4 regions of the Streptomyces sp. NPDC001406 genome follow, and region 1 is predicted to be linked to each of the others. Evidence: riboswitches for the same ligand, from Rfam matches in the RefSeq annotation. Region 1 holds a riboswitch; each other region holds the start of a gene.
What was found. Region 1 has a riboswitch for cyclic di-AMP ahead of ACFY1J_RS32950 (NlpC/P60 family protein). Riboswitches for the same ligand answer to the same signal wherever they lie in the genome.
Positions count from the first base shown of each region.

Region 2: linked by a shared signal. The riboswitch ahead of ACFY1J_RS37600 (transglycosylase SLT domain-containing protein) and the one ahead of ACFY1J_RS32950 (NlpC/P60 family protein) in region 1 are both predicted to bind cyclic di-AMP.
Region 3: linked by a shared signal. The riboswitch ahead of ACFY1J_RS31675 (C40 family peptidase) and the one ahead of ACFY1J_RS32950 (NlpC/P60 family protein) in region 1 are both predicted to bind cyclic di-AMP.
Region 4: linked by a shared signal. The riboswitch ahead of ACFY1J_RS04640 (M23 family metallopeptidase) and the one ahead of ACFY1J_RS32950 (NlpC/P60 family protein) in region 1 are both predicted to bind cyclic di-AMP.

Region 1 covers NZ_JBIAWG010000015.1:108,490-112,844, reverse strand. Annotated here, with positions in the region: gene ACFY1J_RS32955 (hypothetical protein) at 1-295, opposite strand, end outside; gene ACFY1J_RS32950 (NlpC/P60 family protein) at 787-1,989, opposite strand; cyclic di-AMP (ydaO/yuaA leader) riboswitch at 1,998-2,169, opposite strand; gene pcrA (DNA helicase PcrA) at 2,433-4,355, shown strand, end outside.
Region 2 covers NZ_JBIAWG010000019.1:178,066-182,420, reverse strand. Annotated here, with positions in the region: gene ACFY1J_RS37615 (CHRD domain-containing protein) at 1-196, opposite strand, end outside; gene ACFY1J_RS37610 (polyprenyl synthetase family protein) at 321-1,331, opposite strand; gene ACFY1J_RS37605 (hypothetical protein) at 1,557-1,712, shown strand; cyclic di-AMP (ydaO/yuaA leader) riboswitch at 2,507-2,690, shown strand; gene ACFY1J_RS37600 (transglycosylase SLT domain-containing protein) at 2,696-3,181, shown strand; gene ACFY1J_RS37595 (HAD family hydrolase) at 3,240-4,046, opposite strand; gene ACFY1J_RS37590 (hypothetical protein) at 4,212-4,355, shown strand, end outside.
Region 3 covers NZ_JBIAWG010000014.1:119,849-124,203, reverse strand. Annotated here, with positions in the region: gene ACFY1J_RS31695 (helix-turn-helix domain-containing protein) at 1-37, opposite strand, end outside; gene ACFY1J_RS31690 (ATP-binding protein) at 251-709, shown strand; gene ACFY1J_RS31685 (LysR family transcriptional regulator) at 713-1,636, opposite strand; gene ACFY1J_RS31680 (LysE family translocator) at 1,752-2,372, shown strand; gene ACFY1J_RS31675 (C40 family peptidase) at 2,442-2,915, opposite strand; cyclic di-AMP (ydaO/yuaA leader) riboswitch at 2,919-3,141, opposite strand; gene ACFY1J_RS31670 (hypothetical protein) at 3,446-3,754, opposite strand; gene ACFY1J_RS31665 (ATP-dependent Clp protease proteolytic subunit) at 3,763-4,355, opposite strand, start outside.
Region 4 covers NZ_JBIAWG010000002.1:123,112-127,466, forward strand. Annotated here, with positions in the region: gene ACFY1J_RS04630 (M16 family metallopeptidase) at 1-148, shown strand, start outside; gene ACFY1J_RS04635 (M16 family metallopeptidase) at 145-1,533, shown strand; cyclic di-AMP (ydaO/yuaA leader) riboswitch at 1,736-1,899, shown strand; gene ACFY1J_RS04640 (M23 family metallopeptidase) at 1,912-2,667, shown strand; gene ACFY1J_RS04645 (GntR family transcriptional regulator) at 2,856-3,551, shown strand; gene ACFY1J_RS04650 (HPr family phosphocarrier protein) at 3,698-3,979, opposite strand; gene ACFY1J_RS04655 (GNAT family N-acetyltransferase) at 4,158-4,355, shown strand, end outside.

The DNA.
Region 1 (4,355 bases):
GGCGTACGTCGAAGCGCGGCCGAGGGCGCACCACCTCGGCGGTCAGGAGCACGACGTAACAGCTCAGATCGAGGACGAGCAGCGCGAGGGCCGTGTCGCGCAGGACGCCGAGGTTGTCGTCGTCCCACAGGTACAGCCGCGCGCTGTCGGCGGAGATCAGCTTCGCGGCGGCCAGCGCCGAGATCGCGAGCGCGCCGCCCGCGATCCACTGGTCCCCGGGCCCCTCGATCACCTGCCGCACGTCGAACCTGGCCAGGGCGAACCCGTAGAGCACGAGGCCCAGCCAGAACAGCACGAGCGCCGCGTGGGCGAGCCATGCCGTGGCGGCCCAGTGCGGAGAAACGGGTGCCCAGCACGGCGGTCGCGGCGACGGCGGTGAGCGCGCCCGGCGTCCGCGCCTCGGCCACCCAGCGCCTGCGCTGCCACAGCAGCCCCACGGTGAAGTCCACGGCCGACGCCAGCCAGGCGACCGAGGCCATCGCGAGGGCGATCAGGGACAGTGCCTCGTACCCCGCCAGCTGCAGCCCGACCGACACGATGCCGGTCGCCATCACGGCGGCCCCGGCCGCCGGCGGGCGCCGCTTCCACCAGGCGCGAAGGGGTGAGGAGGCGGGCATGGGCCCGATGCTAGGGAGCCGCGCGCGCCTTGCGAGCGGGGCACGCGCGCGCGTGCCGGGAAAAACGCGCGGGTGCGGGACAGGGTCGCGTGCGCCTGCGGTTCACGACGGCCGCGGCGCTCGCATCACCACGGCTGCAGCGCTCGCGCCCCTGCCCCACGGAGGTCTCTCACGCCGGCCGCACCACGCTGTGGATGATCGACGCGCCGCCGTAGTAGATCGACTCCTCGCGGACGTAGGCGCCGGGCTTCGGGGCGTGGATCATCATGCCGTTGCCGATGTAGATGCCGACGTGGCTGATGTCGTCGTAGAAGAAGATCAGGTCGCCGGGCTCGGCATTGGTGAGCGAGACCGTGGTGCCCGCGTTGACCTGGTCCCAGGTGGTGCGCGGAAGGCTGACGCCCGCGGCCCGCCAGGCGGCCGAGGTGAGGCCGGAGCAGTCGTAGGAGTCGGGGCCGGTGGCGCCCCAGACGTACGGCTTGCCGATCTGGGCGCGGGCGAAGGCGATCGCCTTCTCCGCCTTGGTGGCGTACGTGGAGTCCGAGGTCGAGCCGGTCGAGCCCGTCGAACCCGTCGAGGTGGACGAGTCCGAGGAACCCGAGGAGCCCGAAGAACTGGACGAGCTCGAGGAGCTCGCGGCGGCGGCCTTCTTCGCCGCCTCCGCGGCCGCCTGCTTCTTGGCCAGCTCCGCGGCCTGGCGCGCGGCCTCCTCCTGCTTCTGCTTCTCGATCGCGGCGAGCCGGGCCTTCTCCTGCGCCGTCAGCTTGGACAGCAGTTCGCGCGCCGAGGAGAGCTTCTTCTGGACGGTGGCCTTGGCCGTCTTCAGCTCGTTCTGCGACTCGGTCAGCGTCTGGAGGCTCTTGGCGGCTTCCTGCCGCTTCTTCATGGTCGCCGACTGCTGTGTGATGTAGTCGTCGATCGCGCCCTTCTGCCGCGAGGTCATCCGGCCCATCAGCTGGGTCTGGTCGAAGTAGTCCTGCGGGGAGTTCGAGAGCAGGAAGGTGGCGGTGTCGGGCGCGGCGGTCCCGGTGCGGTACTGGGCGGCGGCGAACGTACCCAGTTCCTCACGCGCCTTGTTGAGCTTGTCCGTGCGCCGCGCCACGTCGTCCAGCAGGGTGTCGACGTTCTTGCGCTGCTGGCCGGACTTCTCCTTGGCCGCGTTGTACTTCTCGGTCGCCGACTCCGCCTGGCGGTAGAGGTCGTCGACCTTCTTCTCGACTTCCTCGATGCTCGGCTTGCCGTCGGCGGAGGGCGTGGCGTTGGCGGTCTGGGAGAGCAGGGCCACGGAGGTGAGCGCGGCGGTGGCGATGGCGGGGGTGCGTATTCCTGTTACCAGGGCACTCGCGGGGCGCGACTTGCGGTGCGACGCCAAGGGAGGCGACTCCTTCCATGTTCCGCCTACCGAGTTAGCTGTCGGGTTCGGGCGGGTGGTTCGGAAGGGTTGCCCTACGGCCTTTCTCCGGGTGGAGGTTGGGCCGATTCACCCCAAGGTCGGTTGGGTCCCCGGCTCCGGCTGCCGTGGCGGGCACACCGGACTCGGCGGAGGCCGCGCGGCCCGGCGACGTTCGCCGGTGGGGGTCGTACGGCCCGCCCGAGACGGTAGCCAACTGGTGTGGCCCGTGTGAAGGTTGATGGGCGATATGCCCGATACATTTTTGTGACCTGATGCAGAATTCCGCCCGTGTGACAGCATGCCTCCGGAGCGTGAGACAGTTGTCCGGCTCATGCATCGGGAAGATCCCCCCGCGCGCGGGGCCGGTCCTGTTTCCGGGGCGGCGGCCGTTTGTCGGTGGGGCGCCCTAGACTCGGAGAGCGATGAGCAGCCTCTTTGACGACAGCTTCCTGGCGGACCTCCAGACCCCTCACGGGCGCGAGGAGGAGCCCCCGCCGCCCGAGGACGATCACGCTCCGGAGTCGGTTCCGGACGATCTGTTCGGCGGGAAGTTCGACGTGCCGCCGGACCGGGACGACTACTACCGCGACGGCGCCCCGCGCCCGGTGATCGACGCAGCGGCGCTGCTGGAGGGGCTGAACGAGAACCAGCGCGCGGCCGTCGTGCACGCCGGTTCCCCCCTGCTCATCGTGGCCGGCGCCGGCTCCGGCAAGACCCGTGTGCTCACGCACCGCATCGCCCACCTGCTGGCCGAGCGGAACGTGCACCCGGGGCAGATCCTCGCGATCACCTTCACCAACAAGGCCGCGGGCGAGATGAAGGAGCGCGTCGAGCACCTCGTCGGCCCGCGCGCGAACGCGATGTGGGTGATGACCTTCCACAGCGCGTGTGTGCGCATCCTGCGCCGCGAGAGCAAGAAGCTCGGCTTCACCTCGTCGTTCTCGATCTACGACGCCGCCGACAGCAAGCGCCTGATGGCCCTGGTCTGCCGCGACCTGGAGCTCGATCCCAAGCGCTTCCCGCCGAAGTCCTTCAGCGCCAAGATCTCGAACCTGAAGAACGAGCTGATCGACGAGGAGGACTTCGCCGCCCGAGCCACCGACGGCTTCGAGAAGACCCTCGCCCAGGCCTACGCCATGTACCAGTCGCGGCTGCGCGAGGCGAACGCCCTCGACTTCGACGACCTGATCATGACGACGGTCAACCTGCTGCGCGCCTTCCCGGACGTTGCCGAGCACTACCGCCGCCGCTTCCGCCACGTCCTCGTCGACGAGTACCAGGACACCAACCACGCCCAGTACGCCCTCGTGCGCGAGCTCGTCGGCACCGCCGGGCACCCGGTGGACGTACCGCCGAGCGAGCACGACCTCCAGCCCGCCGAGCTGTGCGTCGTGGGTGACGCCGACCAGTCCATCTACGCCTTCCGCGGCGCGACGATCCGCAACATCCTCCAGTTCGAGGAGGACTACCCGAACGCGACGACGATCCTCCTGGAGCAGAACTACCGCTCCACCCAGACGATCCTCTCCGCCGCAAACGCGGTCATCGAGCGCAACGAGTCCCGCCGCCCCAAGAACCTGTGGACCAACGCGGGCGCGGGTGCGCGGATCACCGGCTATGTCGCCGACACCGAGCACGACGAGGCACAGTTCGTCGCCGACGAGATAGACCGTCTCACGGACGCGGGCGAGGCGAAGGCGGGCGACGTCGCCGTCTTCTACCGCACCAACGCCCAGTCCCGTGTCTTCGAAGAGGTCTTCATCCGCGTCGGCCTGCCCTACAAGGTCGTCGGCGGCGTCCGCTTCTACGAGCGCAAGGAGGTCCGGGACGTCCTGGCCTACCTGCGTGTCCTGGCCAACCCGGAGGACTCCGTGCCGCTGCGCCGGATCCTCAACGTCCCCAAGCGCGGTATCGGCGAGCGTGCCGAGGCGATGATCGACGCCCTCGCCCAGCGCGAGAAGATCAGCTTCCCGCAGGCGCTGCGCCGGGTCGACGAGGCATACGGCATGGCGGCGCGCTCGACGAACGCCGTCAAGCGGTTCAACGTGCTGATGGAGGACCTCCGTACGATCGTCGAGTCCGGCGCGGGGCCGGCCACGGTCCTTGAGGCGATCCTCGAACGCACCGGCTATCTTGCCGAGTTGCAGGCCTCCACCGACCCGCAGGACGAGACCCGCATCGAGAACCTCCAGGAACTCGCCGCCGTGGCCCTGGAGTTCGAGCAGGAGCGCGAGGAGGGTGCGGCGACATCAGGGGCTGCCGCCCCGGGAGGCACGCTGGCCGACTTCCTGGAGCAGGTCGCGCTGGTCGCCGACTCGGACCAGATCCCCGACGAGGACGAGGAG
Region 2 (4,355 bases), on a different contig from region 1:
CGGCGGGGCCGCCCTCGACCGGCACCTCGTTGGCGCCCCGGAGGCTTGCGGCGAGGATGGTCGTTTCCTTGCCGGTGCGGCTCTCGCCGGCGGCGGCCGGGATCGCCGCGGCGGCGACACCGGCGGACGCGGCGATCGCGACGGCGGTGGCGACGAGGCCCTTGCGGCGCGCGATGAACGTTCCGTTCATACCCATGATTCGGTTTTCTCCCCGTATGCGGCTGACGCCCCCTGCGTCAGCTTCTGGGCATGGGTACGGAAGGGATCTTAGATTAGACTCAGTCCATAAATGCGACGTGCGTCACACCGCTCGACGGGAACTACCCGGCCCGGTGCACCACCGCGTCGCACAGTTCGAGCAGGGCGGCCTTGGCGTCGCACTCCGGCAGCGGGGCCAGCGCCGCCCGCGCGTCCTCCGCGTAGCGCACGGTGTCGCGCCGGGCCTGCTCCAGCGCCGGATGGCCACGGAGGGCGGCCAGCGCCTCGGCGTGGCGCGCGTCGTCGGTCAGGTCGGAGTCGAGGAGCTCGCACAGCGCGATGTCCTCGGCCAGCCCCAGCCGCTGCGCCCGCTCGCGCAGCCGCAGCACCGGAAGGGTCGGGATGCCCTCGCGCAGATCGGTGCCCGGCGTCTTGCCGGACTCGTGCGAGTCGGACGCGATGTCGAGCACGTCGTCCGCCAGCTGGAAGGCGACACCGAGCCGCTCGCCGTACTGGGTGAGCACGTCGACGACCGTCTCGTCGGCCCCCGACATCATCGCCCCGAACCGGCAGGACACCGCCACCAGCGAGCCCGTCTTGCCGCCCAGCACGTCCAGGTAGTGCTCGACCGGGTCCCGGCCGTCCGAGGGCCCCGCGGTCTCCAGGATCTGCCCGGTGACCAGCCGCTCGAACGCGAGGGCCTGGACCCGCACCGCCTCGGGACCGAGATCGGCGAGGATCTGCGAGGCACGGGCGAACAGGAAGTCACCCGTGAGAACGGCGACCGAGTTGCCCCAACGGGTGTTCGCGCTCTCGACACCGCGGCGCACCGCGGCCTCGTCCATCACGTCGTCGTGGTACAGCGTCGCGAGGTGCGTCAGCTCGACGACGACGGCCGAGGGCACGACACCCGGCGCGTACGGGTCGCCGAACTGGGCCGCGAGCATCACGAGCAGCGGCCGGAACCGCTTCCCGCCCGCCCTCACCAGGTGCTGGGCGGCCTCCGTGATGAACGGGACCTCACTCTTGGTGGCTTCGAGCAAGCCTTCCTCGACAGCCGCCAATCCGGCCTGGACATCGGCTTCCAGAGCCTGGTCCCGCACGCTCAGCCCGAACGGCCCGACGACGGTCACGTGGGGTCTCCTGTCTGCTGGTGTCTGCTGGCGATTACACGGTTTGTCGATAGGTCGCTGCCATCACTCAAGTCAGCGTATCCGGTCAGGTTTCGATCACCGATAGCGCCCACCGTTACAGCCCAGGCGGTATCGGATCACGACCGGTATGTTTTTGATCAGTTGATAAGGATTGATTTTTATCGACTCATCATGATGTGACACTGCTTGTCCCTATATACCCGCATGTACCCGGTCAGCCGGCGCCACGGGGCACCACCCATACACATCCGTACGTCCTCCCCCTACGAGACCACGCACGACGACATCCGCATCCCCCTGCCCGACAGGACACGGCTGTACGCGCGCGTATGGCGGCCCCTGCCGGACGAACCCTGGTGAGCGGGCCACGGCTACGCCTGGCGGGGCATGTGGCTGGAGCGCCTCGGCCCGCGAGGAGTACGACACGATCAGGGCCGCCGTGCTCGCGGTGGGCGGCCGGCACGACCCGTACCACGACACGGTCCTCCGTCCGGTCGAACACCTTCCGCGCGACCGCGTCCGCGGCATCGTCGGCCCCTGACCGCACGAATACCCCGACCGCGGCCGGCCGGCCCGGCGATCGGCTTCCTCCAGGAGACCCTGCGCCGGTGGGACCACCGGCTCAGGGACGGCACCCCGTCCGACGGTGCCTCCGCCCCGGCGGACCCCCTGGACCAGCCGCTCCCGCGCGCGTACGCCCTCGACTCCCGCCCCCCGGCCACGGCCTACGGCACCCTTCCCCGCCCGCCGGGTCGGCGAGCCGCTCCGACCCTCACCCCACGTGACGAGCGTCACGCACCGGCTCCGGGGCGCCCCCGTTCTCGCACGGTCCCCGATACACACGGACCGGACGTGGGAGAAGCGCGCCCCGCGGACCCCCGCGAACCCCCTGTGACCTGCATGTCTGATTTGCCGTGAATGTTATTCCGTGAGTTGGGTCACGCCGCCTTATGTCGCCCCACATCCGGCCAAACACCCGTTTGCCCTTTTCCTGTCGGCCAGTTGAGGCTGTGCAACCGCAAAGGATCAAGTGCCCCATACGCCTCAACCCAAGGTCAATTGGTGCGTTCTGTGAATCAGGTACTTGTTCCCGACATGTGCTCTCGCATAGCTTCCGGCCAGTCAGGCGGACGCCGAATCCTGCCGCCGCCGGACGTAACCCATCGACGAACTCATTTCGCGTAGGCAGGAGCGGGGGAACCCAGGTAGGCCGCCGGACCGGACGACACATGTCGCACGGAACGGCTCGGGGTGAAGTCGCGCAGCCTCAGGGCGGCACGGCCGGGCACCTCCCCGTCCGAACCCGACAGCTCACCTCGCAGGCGACGGAGAGGAAATCCCCCATGGCCGCTGCCGCTCAGCCCCGCCGCACCACCCGCCTCGTCCGCAAGCTCGCCGTCGCCGGCACCGGCGCCGCGGTGCTCGCCCTCCCGCTCATCGGCGCGACCACGGCCTCGGCCGCCCCCGCCACCACGCCCGCCGCGGCCGAAACGACCCTGGCCGGCTACCCGAACAACCTCGACGGCTGGATCCGCGAGTCCCTCGCCATCATGAAGGAAAGGCACATTCCGGGCACGTACAACGGCATCTACCGCAACATCATGCGTGAGTCGTCGGGCAACCCGCGGGCCATCAACCTGTGGGACTCCAACGCGGCCAAGGGCATCCCGTCCAAGGGCCTGCTCCAGGTCATCGACCCGACGTTCAACGCGTACCACGTGGTCGGAACGTCGTTCGACATCTACGACCCGGTCGCGAACATCACCGCCGCCTGCAACTACGCGGCCGCGCGGTACGGCTCGATGGACAACGTCTTCGGCGCGTACTGACGGACGCCACGGGGCGCGTGCTGACGGATCTCCCTCTCCCTCCCCCGCAACGGGAGAGCTAGGCAAAGAGTCTTTCGAGGACGACGGCGATGCCATCGTCCTCGTTCGACAAGGTGATCTCGTCGGCCACCGCCTTGAGTTCGGGATGGGCGTTGGCCATCGCCACACCACGGGCGGCCCAGTCGAACATCGGGATGTCGTTGGGCATGTCCCCGAAGGCGATGGCCTGCCGGGCACTCAGCCCCAGGTGTTCGGCGGCCAGCGCCAGTCCGGTCGCCTTCGTGATACCGCACGGCTGGAGCTCGACGGTCCCCGGCCCGGACATGGTGACCGTCGCCAGCGAACCCACGACGTCACGGGCGATCGCCGCCAACTCGTCGTCGGACAGGGCGTGATGGCGGAGCAGGACCTTGCTGATGGGTTCGCACCACAGATCGTCGCGCCGCGGGACCCGTACGGCGGGCAGGGTCGGGTGCGGCATCAGATACCCCGGCTCGATGAGCGTGAGCCCGTCCACCCCGTCCTGGTCGACGGCCACGTACACCTGACCCACCTCGGCCTCGATCTTGCCGAGCGCGGTCTCGGCCAACTCCCGGTCCAGGGTGACCGACCACAGCAGACGGTCCGCGCCGGCGTCGTACAACTGCGCGCCCTGTCCGCACACCGCGAGCCCCCTGCTGCCGAGTTCGTCGAGCAGCGGCCGCACTCTCGGCGCCGGGCGCCCCGTCACCACGAGATGCTGCGCACCGGCCTCCACCGTCCGCGCGAGGGCCGCGCGGGAGCGGTCGGAGAGGGTGTCGTCGCCGCGGAGCAGCGTTCCGTCCAGGTCGGTGGCGACGAGTGAATAAGCGGGGGGAGCGGCCATGATCAGAGAATACGGACAACATGCCGCTGCGACTCACCCCCGTCCCAGCCGTTGTTCTCAACCCCACGCGGTCCGCGCGGAGATGCCGCCACCCGCCATCGTCAGTGGTGCGCGTTAGGTTGCTGTCATTGCGCCGAGGGAGCTGAGGAAACGGGGGCGGATGTGGTGACGGACCGGCGGGAAGTCTTCCGGAGGTATCTGCGCAAGGCGGCGCCCGCCGTTCTCGCGCGCTTCCCCGAGGAGTTGAGGCCCGAGATCTACGCCCTCTCCTTCCGTATCTGGCGCATCGACTACGACGAGCGCCACCCC
Region 3 (4,355 bases), on a different contig from region 1:
CCAGTTTCCGGCGGCGCACCGCGGGACCGTTCTGCATGGGCTACTCCCTACTCCCTTCGAGCCGCCCAAATACGGTCTGCCGTCGCAGAGTTCACCGCTTCGAGCGACAGATATATGCATATCTTGGTGGATCGCCCCCGTGACACGTGCCGCAATGGCAGTCTGACGACGAAGCACCAGTCCGGGACCGTACTCGAACCATCCGGCTCCGTGCCGGACTGCGGTCCCGTGGGAAAGGGACGACGTCGTCATGGCAGACCATCTGGAAGCATCCGTCACTCTGCCGAGCGATCCCGCCTCGGTCGCCGCGGCCCGTTCCTATGTGCTGGCCACTCTCGCGGAATGGGGTCTGCCACCGGACACGGAAGTGGCCGACACGGTCCGGCTCATCGTCTCCGAACTCGCCACCAACGCCGTACAGCACACCTTCGGTCAGTCACCCACCTTCACGGTGGACCTCGTGCTCGATCGTGACGAACACCTGCGTATCGGCGTCACCGACAGCCATCCACGCTTCCCGAAGAGACTCCCCGCCGCCGTCCAGCAGGACAACGGCCGCGGCATGGTGATCATCCGCTGGCTCACCGCCGAATGCGGCGGCAAGCTACGGGTCCGGCCCACCCGCGAGGGCGGCAAGACCGTCTCGATCGAACTTCCCTGGACGGTACCCGCCCAGCCGGTCACGGCGGCCGGACAGCAGGAGCCGTAACACTCAGGCCCCCGGAATCCGATGCGCACGCCCGAACGCCCCGCGCAGCAGGGCCCGGAAGGCGTCGGCGGCCGGAGCCACCTCCTCGGCCCGGTACGCGACCGAGATCGTACGACGCAGTTCTCCCGCCCCCAGCGGGCGCACCCCGACCGGAGTGACCGCCGTCCGCGCCACCATCTCCGGTACGACGGCCACGCCGAGCCCGGCACTCACCAGCGCGCACACCACGGCGTAGCCGGGGGTCGGCACGAGCACGGACGGCGTGGCCCCCGCCTGCGCCAGGAGCGCCTCCACGCCCTGCCGGGCAGGCAGTTGCGGAGCCATGCTGACCAGCGGCTGCCCCGCAAGCCCCGACAGCGGCAGCCGGGAGGAGTCACTGCTCAGGGCATGCCCCGGGGCGGTCACCAGGACCAACTCCTCCACCAGCACCGGCTCCAGACCCACCGAGGACGGCACCGGAACCGGCTCCGCCGGGTGATACGCATGCGTCAGCGCCAGGTCCACCGCCCCGGCCGCCACCGCCGCCACGCCGGCCGGCGGATCGTAGTCCGCCACCGACAGCTCCACATCCGGATGCGCCCGGCGGAACGCGCTCAGCACCGGCGGCAGCAGATGGATCCCGGCCGTCGGAAACGTACCGAGCCGGAGTGTGCCGCCCGACAGACCGGCCAGCCGGGCCAGTTCGTGCCGGGCCCGCTCCAACTCGTCCAGCACCCGGCGGGCCCGGGCCACCAGCAGCTCGCCCGCGTCCGTCAGCCGCGCCCCGCGGTGGTGCCGGACCAGCAGCGCCGTCCCCGCCTCCCGCTCCAGCTTGGCCAGCTGCTGGGAGAGGGCGGGAGGTGTGTAGCCGAGCCGTTCGGCGGCACGCGTGATGGACCCCGCCTCCGCGACCGCGACGAGGGCGGCGAGTCGGGTGGGGTCGTACATACCGGTTGCCTGCCCAGAGGGATGTCCGAAGAATGCGAGCCCAAAGGAACGCTTAAGGCTTACCCAGGATATCCGAAATACCTGCTGAAGGCCTGTCCACGGCAGGCTGGCAGCCATGGACGGACAGCTCATCGCCTTCACCGGGATCGCCGCCGGCATGGTCGCCATGCCCGGCGCCGACTTCACCGTCGTCGTACGCAACGCACTGGTCTCCCGCCGGGCGGGCATCGCCTGTGCGCTCGGCATCGCGGGCGGGCTGCTCGTCCACACGGCTCTGGTGGCCGCGGGGGTCGCCACGGTCCTGGTCGCCGTGCCCCCGCTGTTCCGCGCTCTGCAACTGCTCGGCGGGGCGTATGTGCTGTATCTGGGCGGGCGGACGCTGTGGTCGCTGCGGCAGCCGCAAGGCGGCGACACGGACAGTGGCACGCCCTCGGCCGCGAACCCGCTGCGTCAGGGGTTCATGACCAACGCCCTCAACCCCAAGGCCTCGCTGACCTTTCTCAGCCTGCTGCCCCAGTTCGTACCGGCGGGCAGTGCCGCGCTGCCCAGGACCCTGCTGCTCGCGCTGATCGTGATCGGGCTGACCCTGGTGTGGTTCCCCACGGTGGCGCTGCTGGTGGACCGGCTCGGCCGATGGCTGCGCCGGCCGCGGGCCGCCATGGCCCTCCGGTCGGCGACCGGTGTGGCGCTGACGGTTCTCGGTGCCGCCCTGCTCCTCGAACCGCTCCTGGCGTGACACCGGGTCAGGCCGGAGCGGACCCGAGGGGGTGCCGGTGCGACAAGGCCCGCCACCCCCTCGGGCGGGTCAGCTGACCCGGCCGTACCAGACGCTCCTCGTCCAGATCCTCTGCAGCTTCACCACGTCCCCGGTCTTCGGGGCGTGCCAGATCTTCCCCTTCCCGGCGTAGATCCCCACGTGGTACACGCTGGAGCCCGAGTGGAAGAAGACGAGGTCACCGGCCTTGCGGTTCTTGGCCGAGATGTGGTGGGTCTTGTTGTACTGCTGGGCGGCCGTACGGGGCAGGGTCTTGCCCGCCTTCTTGTACGAGTACAGCGTCAGCCCGGAGCAGTCGAACCTCCGCGGCCCGGTGGCGCCCCACTTGTAGGGGGCCCCCTTCTTGGAAGCCGCGACCTGGAGTGCCTTCGTCGCCATCGTCGCGGCCGACGCGTCGGCGGCGACACCCGGAACCACGATCGAGCCGCCCACGGCGGCGATGGTGAGGGCCGAGGCCGTACCGGCCCGGGCCATGAGCGACGGGACACGATTGAGCGCAGTCATGCGCAACCCTTCGTCAGCCGCCTGTGAAGGATGACCTGTCGGATTCGGGCTGGCGAAGTTGCCCGGCCGCGTTGCCGCGGCTTCACCCCAAGGGCTGCTCGGAACGAACAAACAGACGAACGAACATCCGTTCCGGCGACCCGTCTTGCTTGGGTCCTCCACTCCTGCCGATCCACTCCTGTCGACCGGTCATCCGGGCGGCGGCAGGACTCGGCGTCCGCCCGGACCGCCCCGCCGCTGTGGCGGGGGCTTGTCGTCAGACAGGGATCTTCACTCACAGGTGTCCGAAAATCCCAATGGAATCGGGGATTTGTGGTGTTACTCACCACTCACCCGTTCGGGTGGACATCGCTGTGTTCGAGTCATGGTCGAGGGGGTCAGGTACCCCCGGACCAGCGCGGAAGCACCTCACCGTCCCCTCCGGGCAAGCGTGTTGCGCAACCTCCACGGCCTCGGAAATGGACCCGCGACTACTCCGAACAGCGGTACGTCTTTTGGGTCGTTTCAACTCCGGTGCGGACGGCAGTGCGTCAATCGGCGGCGGGGGGTGGGACGGTGACCCTCGCGGTCCGGCGCTCGCCGTCCAGCACCCGCAGTGCGCGCGCCAACGTGGCCGCGTGCAACTCCGCCTCGCCGCGCTGGTGCATGAGGGTCAGCGCGTCGCGCAACTCCGCCGCCGCACGGACGAGCGCCTGGGCGGCCCGCAGTCCGCGGTAGGTGTCCGAGTGCTGGGCCGGATTGATCCGGCCGAGCAGGTCGACCACATCGAGGTAACGGTCGATCAACTCACCCTCGGCCCGCGTCAGGGCGGGCAGTGGCGGCAACTCCGGAGGCAGCATCCGCCGGCTCACCCCGCGTCCCGAGCGGTGCGGGAGGCCTTGCGGCTGGGGATGATCCCGTCCACCAGCCCGTATTCCAGCGCGCCCGGCGCGTCCAGGATCAGATCCCGCTCCAGGTCCTCGTGGACCTGCTCGGGGCCGCGTCCTGTGTGCCGAACGAGCATTCCTTCGAGGAGGTCCCGGGTCCGGGCCAACTCCTCGGCCTGGATGACGAGGTCACTCGGTTGGCCCTGCACGGGCTCGGGCAGCGAGGGCTGCCGGATCAGCACACGCGCGCCGGGCAGCGCGAACCGCTTGCCCGGTGTCCCGGCGGCGAGCAGCACCGCGGCGGACGAGCCGGCCTGCCCCAGGCAGATCGTCTCCACGTCGCAGCCGACGTACCGCATCGTGTCGTAGATCGCCGCCATGGCGCTGAACGAGCCGCCGGGCGAGTTCACGTACAGCGAGATGTCCCGGTCCGGGTTGTCGTGTTCGAGATGCATGAACTGCGCCATCACGTCGTTCGCCGATGTGTCGTCGATCGGCGTGCCCAGGAAGACGATCCGCTCCTCCAGCAGCTTGGAGTACGGATCCAGCGTGCGGTGACCCGTGCTGGTGCGCT
Region 4 (4,355 bases), on a different contig from region 1:
CAACCGCGCGGTGCTCGTCTACGAGCCGCTCTCCGCCGAGTCCGCGGAGCACACCCAGGACGAGGACTTCCCCGAGGACCCGGAGTCGGAAGCCACCGTGGAGGCGTCCACCGCCGACCAGAACGAGGACGAGGAGGCGGCCAAGTGACCGAGCTCGCCGCGATGGAGTTCCACCCCCAGCCCCGTGCGGGCGAGGCGAAGCCGTGGGCCTTCCCGGCCCCCGAGCGCGGCACGCTGGAGAACGGCCTGACCGTTCTGCGCTGCCACCGCCCCGGCCAGCAGGTCGTCGCCGTCGAGGTGCTCCTGGACGCGCCGCTGGACGCCGAGCCGGCCGGTTTCGACGGTGTCGCCACGATCATGGCGCGGGCCTTCTCCGAAGGCACCGACAAACACTCCGCCGAGGAGTTCGCCGCCGAGCTGGAGCGCTGCGGCGCGACCCTGGACGCGCACGCCGACCATCCGGGCGTCCGGCTGAGCCTGGAGGTCCCCGCCTCCCGCCTCGGCAAGGCCCTCGGCCTGCTCGCCGACGCCCTCAGGGCACCCGCGTTCGACGAGAGCGAGGTGGACCGGCTGGTGCGCAACCGTCTCGACGAGATCCCGCACGAGCTGGCGAACCCCTCCCGTCGTGCCGCCAAGGAGCTCTCGAAGGAGCTGTTCCCGGCGACCGCGCGCATGTCGCGCCCGCGCCAGGGCACCGAGGAGACGGTCGAGAAGATCGACGCGGCGGCCGTCCGCGGCTTCTACGACCGGCACGTGCGGCCCGCCACGGCCACCGCCGTGGTCGTCGGCGACCTCACCGGCATCGACCTGGACGCGCTGCTCGGCGAGACCCTGGGCGAGTGGAACGGCTCCTCGGCGCAGCCGCGGCCCGTGCCGCCGGTGACCGCCGACGACACCGGCCGGGTCGTCATCGTGGACCGCCCCGGAGCCGTCCAGACGCAGTTGCTCATCGGCCGGGTCGGCGCGGACCGGCACGACCGCGTGTGGGCCGCCCAGGTGCTCGGCACGTACTGCCTCGGCGGCACCCTCACCTCCCGCCTGGACCGCGTCCTGCGCGAGGAGAAGGGCTACACCTACGGTGTGCGCTCGTTCGGGCAGGTCCTCAGGTCCGCCCCGGACGGCACGGGCGCCTCGCTGCTCGCCATCAGCGGCTCCGTGGACACGCCGAACACCGGTCCCGCGCTGCAGGACCTGTGGGCGGTGCTGCGCAAGCTCGCCGGGGAGGGCCTCACCGACGCCGAGCGCGACGTCGCCGTGCAGAACCTCGTGGGGGTCGCGCCGCTGAAGTACGAGACAGCGGCGGCCGTGGCGAGCACGCTGGCCGACCAGGTCGAGCAGTTTCTGCCGGACGACTACCAGGCGACGCTGTACCGGCAGCTCGCCGCCACCGGCACCGTGGAGGCCACCGCCGCGGTGGTCAACGCCTTCCCGGTGGACCGTCTGGTGACGGTCCTGGTGGGTGACGCCGCCCAGATCAAGGAGCCGGTCGAGGCTCTCGGCATCGGCGAAGTCACCGTCGTCCCGGCCGAGTAGAGGCACGCGCGCGTGGGTCCTGTCGGCCGACGGGCCGTCAGGACCCACGAACGTTTCTCCAAGATGTCCGAATTGGGGCGGAGGTTGCCTGTCTGCCCTGTGGGATGCGCTACAAAATCCGGCTTCGGTTTGGGGATCGAAAGACCGCCCGCATAGCGTCGTCCAGGCTGTTCGTCGGGCAGTGCGCCGCACCCGCGGCACCGGACAGTCATCGCCGAGTCCCCGTACGGCGCGAGCCAGGGGAGCCGGGGACCCACGCAGTCCCTGGGGTGAATCGGACACCCGCGCGTGCCGCGAGGGGGTCCGTAGGAGACCTTCCTGCTCCGAACCCGTCAGCTAACCCGGTAGGCGAGAGGGAAGGAAAGGACCAGCCACTACATGGCGTTCACCAGCGCCACCGGGAAGCACCGCCGTCCCGGCCGGATGCGCCGCACCACCGCCCGCGCGGCGGGCGTCGCGGCCCTCGCCACCACCGGTGCCGTCGGCACCCTCGCGGCCTCTCCGGCCCTCGCCGCCGAGCCCGCCCCCGCAGACACCGGTCTCACGCCGGTCATCACCATGGGCGACTCGGTCGCCGAGCAGATCGATGCCCAGGCCGCGGCCCAGGAGCAGGCCGCCGAGCAGAAGGCGGCCGAGGAGGCCGCGCGCAAGAAGGCCGTCGCCCTGGCGGAGAAGGAGCGCGAGGCCAAGGCGCGCGCCGCCCGCGAGGCCGAGCGCAAGCGGCTCAACGCGTTCGTGGCCCCGATCGCGAACTCGTATGTCTCCACCGGCTACAAGACCGGCGGATCCCTGTGGTCCTCCGGCTCCCACACCGGCATCGACTTCCACGCCTCCAGCGGCACCACCGTGCACGCGGTGGGCTCCGGCACGGTCGTGTCGACCGGCTGGGGCGGGTCGTACGGCAACCAGATCGTGATCCGGATGGCGGACGGCATGTACACCCAGTACGGCCATCTGTCGTCCATCGGCGTCTCCGTGGGCCAGAAGGTCCTCCCCGGCCAGCAGATAGGCCTCTCCGGCGCGACCGGCAACGTCACCGGGCCGCACCTCCACTTCGAGGCCCGGACGACCCCGGAGTACGGCTCGGACGTCGACCCCGTCGCCTACCTCCGCAAGCACGGCGTGAACGTCTGACGGCACCGCGCACCGCTTCCCGAAGCCCCGGCTCCCCGAGCCGGGGCTTTCGCCGTTTCGGCCGCCCCGCTGTCCAAAAAATATCCATGGATTCCGGCTCGCCATCGGAAATTCCCGTTGATTGCAATAGAGTCACGGAACACACGTCAATCGGCGACGTTTCACGGGGATTAAAGCGGAGGTCGGTCATGCGTATTCCGGCGAGCTCGGTATGCACGGCGATCAGGGACGACATCGTCGCCGGTGTCTACGAGCGCGGCGGCCGGCTCACCGAGGAACTCCTCGCGCGCCGCTACGGCGTCTCGCGCGTCCCCGTCCGCGAGGCGCTGCGCACCCTGGAGGCCGAGGGCTTCGTGGTGACCCGGCGGCACGCGGGCGCGTGCGTCGCCGAACCGACCGAGCAGGAGGCCGCCGACCTGCTGGAGATGCGCATGCTGCTGGAGCCGCTCGGCGCGTCCCGGGCCGCGCAGCGGCGCACCGAGGCCCATCTCAAGGTGCTGCGCGGCCTGGTGAGGCTGGGCCAGGAGCGGGCCAGGCGGGGCAACAGCGAGGATCTGCGCTCCCTGGGCGGCTGGTTCCACGAGACGCTCGCGCAGGCCTCCGGCAGTCACGCCCTGACCTCGATGCTGACCCAGCTGCGGCACAAGATCGCTTGGATGTACACGGTGGAGGCGCCCGCCAACCCGGTGGAGTCCTGGACGGAGCACGGCGCCATCGTGGACGCGGTGGCGCGCGGCGACGGCGAGCGCGCACGGGCGATCACTGCGCTGCACACCGAGCGCGCGACATCCGCGCACCGATTGCGCTTTCCCGGCGGCGGGGACCGTCCGGACCGTGTGAGGACTTCGCAACATGCCGTAAACATGTCGGGCCTGCGGCATTAACACGGGCGCCGTATACAAAGAAGGTATATTCGGCGGAGGTGCATTTCCGCTGCCCTGATTTCCGCGCGCCCGGAATTTCCATGAGAATACGGCGAAGCCGCGCCGCCCGAAAGGGCTGACGCGGCTCCGGCGTTCGGCGCGGTGGCTCAGACGGTCTCGGGCAGTTCCTCCAGGCCCTCGGCGACGAGCTTCGCGAGACGGTCGAGGGCGGCGTCCGCACCCTCGGCGTCGGAGGCGAGGACGATCTCCTCGCCGCCCTGGGCGCCCAGCCCGAGGACGGCCAGCATGGAGGCCGCGTTGACGGGGTTGCCGTCGGCCTTGGCGATCGTCACGGGGATGCCGGAGGCCGTGGCGGCCCGGACGAAGATGGAGGCGGGGCGGGCGTGGAGGCCCTCGGCCCAGCCGACGTTGACGCGGCGCTCAGCCATGTGATGCTGCCCTTCACTGTTCAGGGTTGTCTAGACCAGTTTCCCATATCGTGAAGCATGCCCGGAGCGGGCCTGTGCTCCGCTCCGGAGATGACGTCGGACCTCGGCCTCGATCCGACTTCCGTCCTCCACAGACTGCCTCGCGCCGTTGTCCGACGCGAGCCGTACTCTGGGGCCCATGCAGACCTCGGCGGGCCGGCAGGACCGGCACGAGTACCCCACTCACTGGGAGGCGGACGTAGTGCTGCGCGACGGGGGTACCGCGCGCATCAGGCCCATCACCGTTGATGACGCCGACCGCCTGGTCAGTTTCTACGAGCAGGTCTCGGACGAGTCGAAGTACTACCGCTTCTTCGCGCCGTACCCACGACTGTCC